DNA from 2 places in the Ciceribacter azotifigens genome. Region 1 is predicted to be linked to the other one. Evidence: predicted binding sites of a transcription regulator. Region 1 holds the regulator's gene; the other holds the start of a gene.
The links. Region 1 encodes LexA, which represses DNA repair genes until DNA is damaged. Its sites were predicted from a motif close to TGTTCNNNNTGTGTTCNG; they were not measured.
Positions count from the first base shown of each region.

Region 2: a site for LexA is predicted at 2,708-2,725, ahead of ACM6UT_RS16040 (PA0069 family radical SAM protein). Genes of this name have one in related genera too.

Region 1 covers NZ_JBLQTA010000008.1:118,927-122,830, forward strand. Annotated here, with positions in the region: gene ACM6UT_RS13440 (VOC family protein) at 1-852, opposite strand, end outside; gene lexA (transcriptional repressor LexA) at 1,068-1,781, shown strand; gene ACM6UT_RS13450 (ComEC/Rec2 family competence protein) at 1,762-3,904, opposite strand, start outside.
Region 2 covers NZ_JBLQTA010000011.1:93,557-97,460, reverse strand. Annotated here, with positions in the region: gene ACM6UT_RS16060 (tetratricopeptide repeat protein) at 1-632, shown strand, start outside; gene ACM6UT_RS16055 (4-(cytidine 5'-diphospho)-2-C-methyl-D-erythritol kinase) at 636-1,553, shown strand; gene moaB (molybdenum cofactor biosynthesis protein B) at 1,550-2,092, shown strand; gene ACM6UT_RS16045 (glycosyltransferase family protein) at 2,126-2,653, opposite strand; gene ACM6UT_RS16040 (PA0069 family radical SAM protein) at 2,783-3,904, shown strand, end outside.

The DNA of each region.
Region 1 (3,904 bases):
CGGTACGATCAGGCGGCCATCTTTGCGTGCATGGCGAACGCCATTAGCAGCCAGCAAGCGTTCTGTCACGCCGAGATCCCCGGTCCGGAAGACGATCGCCGCACCGGCGAGGCCGCGTCCGGCATTTCGGGCGTCGAGCCCGAAATAGCCAGCAAGGCCGGCGGGCGTCAGCACCTCGATCTTCGCGTTCGCCGAAGGGACGACGATGCCGAAGGAATGCGCCTCGATCTCGCGCTGATGGAAGACGGTCTCCAGCATCTCCTGGAAGTCGGAGGGGTTTTCTTCGGTGAGCACAACGGCGGATATGCCCGTCACGCCGTTCTCGTGGCGTTCGAGCGCGGCACGATCCGCCGGCAGCGGATTGGCCCGCTCGCAGGAAAAGAGGAGAAAATCGGGCGCACGCAGGTCGGCGGCGAATGCAAGCCTGAACGAGGCTGTCGCCTCGGTGCCGTCCGGCAATCTGAGCGGCCGCGAGAAATGGAGGATTTCACCAGCCGACAGACCGTGCTCGAAATAGACCTCGTGGTCCGCCGTCGCACTTGTCGCGGCAACCGCTATTCCCGAAAGACCCTCGCCGTCCGGCGCGCGGAAACGGAAGGCGCGGTCGCGGGCGACGAAGACATTGCCTTTGCGCGCGGCTTCCTCGCAGGTTTCACGGCTCGCCACCGCAAGCGGCTCGAGGTAGGTCTTGTCGGCGAAGAAGACGCAGGCGTTCTCGGTGCCGAAGGGATGCAGCGCATCGGCGGCAACTGTGAAACCCAGCGCTCCGAGCCGCTCGCGTGCGGGCTTCAGCCCGTGCACCGGCAGAACGATGTGATCGACGCCGCGCGGCGTCTCCTTGGCAGTGGACATCCCGCACCCTCCTTGTCGACCGCGTCTGGTTTGCGCGATTTGCGGGCGCTTTGCAAGGCGGCTGCGGCCCCATCCCGTCGCTGTCCGCCGGACGCGAATGCACGCGAAATTCCCCCGAACGGCCAATTGCTTACCAATATTTAAGCACTTGCGGAACACATATGGAACAGATAGTGTATGTTCTGGATTTGTTTCACACGACGGGGCTCTGGACCATGCTGACGCGCAAGCAACAGGAACTGCTTCTCTTCATTCACGAGCGGATGAAGGAATCGGGCGTGCCGCCGTCTTTCGACGAGATGAAGGACGCGCTCGACCTCGCCTCGAAATCCGGTATCCACCGCCTCATCACGGCGCTCGAGGAGCGTGGCTTCATCCGCCGGCTGCCGAACCGGGCGCGAGCCCTGGAGGTCATCAAGCTGCCGGAGGCCTATTCCTCCAGCCTGCAGCCGCGGCGGGGTTTCTCGCCGAGCGTCATCGAGGGAAGCCTCGGCAAGGGACAGGCGGCGCCGGCCGCCAAACCGTCCACAGAGGAGCGATCGAATTCCGTTGCGGTTCCTGTCATGGGCCGCATCGCGGCCGGGGTACCGATCTCGGCGATCCAGCACAACACTCATGAAATCACGATCCCGGCCGAGATGCTCGGATCGGGCGAACACTATGCGCTCGAGGTCAAGGGTGATTCGATGATCGAGGCCGGTATTCTCGACGGCGATACGGTCATCATCCGCAATGCCAGCAACGCGACGCCCGGCGACATCGTGGTGGCACTCGTGGACGACGAGGAGGCAACGCTGAAACGCTTCCGCCGCCGGGGCGATTCGATCGCGCTCGAGGCTGCGAACCCGGCTTATGAGACGCGCATCTTCGGCCCTGATCGTGTGAAGATCCAGGGCAAGCTGGTCGGACTTATCCGCCGCTATCACTGACCTGTTCCGCGGGGGCGAACTCCGCGGGCTCTCGGTCGGCGAAGCTGTCGGTCCGCCAGTCGTAAAGGCGATGCCGCTGCCAGGGCCTGTCGAGGGTGGTGAATGCGGTCCGCCGGCGAATGTCCCGATCCTCATGATTTCCGAGATAGAATTCGGTCGCGCCCGTGCGCCGCAGCATTTCCGCATCGATCATCTTCGCTCCGGAGCGGCAGATGCCGAAAGGTGAACGGCGCGGCGTAATCACGAGATCGGCGACATCGCAGGCGACGCCGAGAAGTGCCGGGTCCTCGACGGTGGCGATCCGCCACCCGTCCGGCAGCCGGGCGATGCACCAGACTTTGCCCGTACAGAGAAATCGGCCGGGGGCCGCTGCGCCGAACTGCCGGCGCATCGTGTCGCGGACAGTCCTTATCTGCTCGGCCGACAGCCGGTCCGTTTCGTCCGCCCGGGTGCCGGCGACGGCGTCGTCCTCGCTGCGGAGCGGTCCGAGATGATCGGGGCGCGCAAGCGCGTGCTGCCATTGTGAGAAGAGGAAGTCCGACGGTTTGCTGCGGTTCGTCGCGATCGTCCTGCCGTCGGCGCCGGGCAGACCCGCCAGGCGTCCGTCCTCCGAGACGATGAGGTTGGCCGTCTCTTCCGGTGGCAGGAGGACCGCAAGGCCGATCGCGGCCGCAAGAACTGCCGCGCCGATCCAGCGCAGCTGCGTGTGCAGCAGAGTGAGCAACAGCAGTCCCGCGCTCGCCAGCGGCAGGAACCATGCCCCGAACCGGCCGAACGACGTCCCCTCGCTCCAGCTCGCCACCGTGGTTGCGATCACGATGACAATCTCGAGTCCCTCGCCCGCAAGAATGAGGAACGGAGCGTCGAGGCCGAATGGCATGAGCAGCATTGCCGCCAGCGCCGCCGGCATCACCACGACCGAAATGATCGGCATCGCCGCGAGGTTCGCGACGAGGCCGTAAGGTGCCATTCTATGGAAATGGGCGACCGCGAAGATTGCCGTCGCCAGTCCCCCGATCAGCGAGGTCACGAACGTGCCGGCGGCGAAGTTCCACAGGAACGAAAGGGCCTTGCGGCCCGGAAAGTCCGGCGCGTAGCGCGACGACCGCCCTGCACTCCGCCGCCAACCGTCGTAGCCGGCAATCAGCCCGGCGGTCGCAGCAAACGACATCTGAAAACTCGCGCCGAGCACCTGCGACGGGGAGATCGCAAGAATGACGATCGCCGCCAGTGCGAGGTTGCGCAGGCTGATCGCCGGACGGTCGAACAGGACGGCGACCAGCATGATCGCCGTCATCAGGAAGGCGCGGACGGCGGAGACCTGATAGCCGGAAATCATCAGGTAAAGGAAGGCAGCGACGAGTGCGGCAGCGGCAGCGATCTTCTTTACCGGCCGAGACTGGGCGATCGCCGGCGAGAGGCTAAGCAGCTTGCGAAGGCCGACAAAGAAAATGCCAGCGGCGAGCGCCATGTTGAGGCCGGAGATCGCGGTGATGTGCGCCAGCCCCGAAAGCCGCAGCGCCTCCGTCGTCGCCTCCGACATCGATCGCCGGTCGCCGGTGACGATGGAGGCGGCAAAACCGCCGGCATCGCCCGGAACCGTTCTCCTGATTCGCTGCGTGATGCCGTCACGGACAACAAGGAGCGTCTGTTCGGCGGCCTCCCACCATGCGCCGGTTCCGCTCTCCGGGAGGCTGTCAATGCGCACCGGAGCCGCGAGAAAGTAGCCGACGGCGCCGATCCCGCCGAAGTAGCCGGGGAACGAAAAGTCGTCGAGACCCGGCAAGGCCGGCCCGGAAGGAGGCGAGAGCCGTGCTTTCCCACGCAGCACCTCGCCGAGTGCGAAAGGCTCGTGTCGGGCGCGGGTCGTGAGCACGACCTCTTCCGGTGCGCGTCTGATCTGCGGTTCTGCCGTCGCCTCTACGCGGACGAGATAGCGCCACTCGCCGGCCGCCCCCGCTTCCCGCCGGAGCACCCTTCCCGTCACCTGCGTCGTGACGGGCGTGTCGAGAATGACCGTCTGCATTCTGCGAGTCTCAAATTCGGCGAGCAGCATCCCGGCGGCACAGAGCGCCAGCGCCGACCACGTCCGATACGCCACGGGTCTGCCGAAGCGCGAGAGC
Region 2 (3,904 bases), on a different contig from region 1:
GCAGCGTGCTTTCGGAAGCGAAGGACTATGCCGCCATGGCCGACAACTACGACAAGGCGGTCGAGGTGATCGGCCCGAAGCCCAGCCGCGGCGACTGGTCGGTCTTCTTCCAGCGCGGTATCGCCTATGAGCGGCTGAAGCAGTGGGACAAGGCGGAACCGAGCTTCCGCAAGGCGCTCGAGCTCAACCCCGACCAGCCGCAGGTGCTCAACTATCTCGGCTATTCCTGGGTCGACATGAACCGCAATCTCGGCGAGGGCCTCGAGATGATCCGCAAGGCGGTCGAGTTGAGGCCCGATGACGGCTACATCGTCGATTCGCTCGGCTGGGCCTATTTCCGCATGAACCGTTTCGACGAGGCGGTGACCGAGCTGGAGCGGGCGGCCGAGCTGAAGGCCGGCGACGCGACGATCAACGACCATCTGGGCGACGCCTACTGGCGCGTCGGACGCAAGCTCGAAGCCACCTACCAGTGGAAGCGCGCACTCGCCTCCGATCCGGAGAAGGACCAGATCGCCAAGATCCAGGCAAAGATCGACAAGGGCCTGCCGCCGCTCGCAGCCGATGCGGCGAAGGCGGCCCCGGAAGCCGATCCCGAACCGCCGCGGACGGAAGCCGACAAGAAGTCGTAATCCATGCCCTCCGCCGGACCCGTGATCTCCACCGGGGTCGTCGAGGCGGCGCCGGCCAAGATCAATCTCGCGCTGCACGTCACCGGGCGGCGCGAGGATGGCTATCACCTGCTCGACAGCATCGTGACCTTTGCCGAAGCGGGGGACCGGCTGACCTTTGCCGCCGCAAGCGAGGATAGTCTTTCGCTCTCCGGTCGCTTCGGCGCGACCCTTGCGGCCGATCCGAAAGGGACCGGCGACAATCTCGTCACGAAGGCGCGCGACCTCCTGCGAGAGGCTTTGAGCAGCCGCGGTCTGGATACGCCCCCCGTCGAAATAACGCTCGAAAAGAACCTGCCGATTGCCTCCGGGATCGGCGGCGGGTCGGCCGACGCCGCCGCGACTCTGCGCGGACTGCTGCGGCTCTGGAATGCGGACCTGCCCGCGAGCGACCTCGCGGCGGTCGCGCTGCGGCTCGGGGCGGACGTTCCGATGTGCCTCGAGTCTCGGCCGCTCCGAGCTAGCGGCATCGGCGAGGCGATCACACCCCTCCCCCATATGCCCTCCTTCGCCATGGTGCTCGCCAATCCGCTGAAGGCGGTCTCGACGCCGGAGGTCTTTCGCCGGCTCGACAGGAAGGACAATCCGCCGATTTCGTCGCCTCCGCAGGTCGCTGACCACGAAGCCTGGATCGCGTGGCTCTCCACGCTGCGCAACGATCTGGAGGTGCCCGCGCGTGCCCTGCTGCCGGAGATTGGCGACGTCTGCGACATGCTTGCCGGAAGCGGCGCCGCGTTCGTCCGGATGTCCGGCTCCGGCGCCACCTGCTTCGGCCTCTACGGCGATTATGCCGCGGCCAGAGCGGCCGTCAGCCACCTTTCGCGCCAGCAGCCGCGCTGGTATTTTGAAGCGACCCGAACAGTTGCAGGAGAGACTTCATGAACCGGCTCGACGAGACGCGACCCTTCATTCCCGTGGGAATCGCCGTGCTCACGGTTTCGGACACGCGTACGCTGGCCGATGACAAGTCGGGCGACACCCTTGTGGCACGGATCACCGAAGCCGGCCACAGGCTGGTCGACCGGGCGATCGTTCCCGATGACCGCGACCGCATCTACGACCAGGTGCATGCCTGGACGCTGTCGCAGGAGATCGATGTCGTCATCACCACCGGCGGAACCGGCTTCACCGGCCGCGACGTAACACCGGAGGCGCTGGAGCCGCTGTTCGAGAAGCGGATGGATGGCTTCTCCGAGGTCTTCCACCGGCTCTCCTACGACAAGATCGGCACCTCGACCATCCAGTCGCGCGCCACCGGCGGCGTCGCCAACGCGACCTATATCTTCGTGCTGCCCGGCTCGCCCGGCGCCTGCAAGGACGCCTGGGACGGCATCCTGAAATGGCAGCTCGACTACCGCCACATGCCGTGCAATTTCGTGGAAATCATGCCGCGGCTCGACGAACACCTGCGCCGCGGCTGAGCCGAACAGCCCTCGCCTGACCGCCTTGCCTGCTCACACTGCCGGGCGGCGGTTCTGCCGTGCGACCCAAGACGGGACGAGTTCGCTCGACAGTCGCTGCGCCTTCCGGCCGCGGGCGATATGGTCGAGGTCGCCGGCCGATGTCGCCGCCGCGAGCGCCTCGCCCTTGGTCATCAGCAGGCCCTGCTCAAGAGGCGGCCGACGGCCGATCCGCTGCAAGAACGGCCGCCGGTGGAGGCGCGAGGCCGAGAACTGCGCCGGCTTGCGCGACGAGGCGACGTATTCGCAGATCTCCTCGATCCAGCCGTTCTGCGGCCGCGCGCCCGGCTCGAACAGCAGAATCCAGTCGCCGCGGGCGGCATTCAGGATCTCCGCCATGTTCCACTGCCTATAAAACCGGCACCCCGTCGCCTCGGCCAACTGCGCCGTTCCGTCGCTCGAACCGTGGTCTAGCACCACCACATCGCTGACGAGACCGTCGATCGCGCCGGCGACGAGCACGGCGAGCGTCTGCGCAAGCTCCGGTTCCTGATCCCGGCATTCCATGATGACAGTCAACATGGCACGACATTATCGCCTTGCCCAAAACATTGCCACTGCGACATTTCGCATTTTTGTTCTTGTAATGTTCTCATTTCCGCGCTAGGAATCTATTCATCGAACGGGGCAATGGCCCCTCTGGAGCCTACAATGAACGAATTGTCTCTTGTGGCGCAGGCTGCGTTCCAGCCTGCCAATACGGCGGATATTGCCGATGCTCTGGTGAACTCGTCGGGCCTTCGGGTCGACATCCAGCGGCGGCGTGGGCGCGGCGCGAGCATGAACCCAGGAGGCCGGTTCGAGCCGACCGAGCGGGTCGCCTATGACGACGGCTGGACGACGCTCGAGGACATGCCCCCGTTCCGGACGGAGGTGCAGGTGGAGAAGCCGCGCACGGCGATCACCCGCAACGAATCCCCCGACATTCCCTTCGATCGCTCGGTGAACCCCTATCGCGGTTGCGAACACGGCTGCATCTACTGCTTCGCACGGCCGACGCACGCCTATATGGGCCTCTCGGCGGGCCTCGATTTCGAAAGCAAGCTCTTCGCCAAGCCCGATGCCCCGCGGCTCCTGGAGCGGGAACTCGCCAAGCCCGGCTACAAGCCGCGGACGATCGCGATCGGCACCAATACCGATCCTTACCAGCCGATCGAACGCGAGTGGCGGATCATGCGGCAGGTGCTCGAAGTCTTGCAGAAGGCGAACCATCCGGTCGCCATCGTCACCAAGTCGGCGTTGGTCACCCGCGACATCGACATCCTCGCGGCGATGGCCGAGAAGGGGCTGGCAAAGGTCGGGATCTCGGTGACGACGCTTGACCGCAAGCTGGCGCGGACCATGGAGCCGCGCGCTTCCACCCCGACGCGACGGCTCGAGGCGATCCGCCGGCTGTCGGAGGCCGGCATTCCGACGGCCGTGATGATGGCGCCGGTGATCCCGGCACTCAACGATCACGAGATCGAGCGGGTGCTCGATTCCGGCAAGGCCGCGGGCGCGTGCGAGGCGAGCTACGTCCTGCTCCGCCTGCCGCTGGAGGTAAGCCCGCTCTTCCGCGACTGGCTGCTGCAGAACTATCCCGATCGTTATCGGCACGTGATGTCGCTGGTGCGCTCGATGCGCGGCGGCAAGGACTATGACGCCGAGTTCGGCAAGCGGATGAAGGGCGCAGGTCCCTATGCCTGGCAGATCAGCCGGCGCTTCGAGATGGCGACGAAGCGGCTGGGGCTCGGGCGGCGCAGCATGCAGCTGCGCGACGACCTCTTCGTGCCG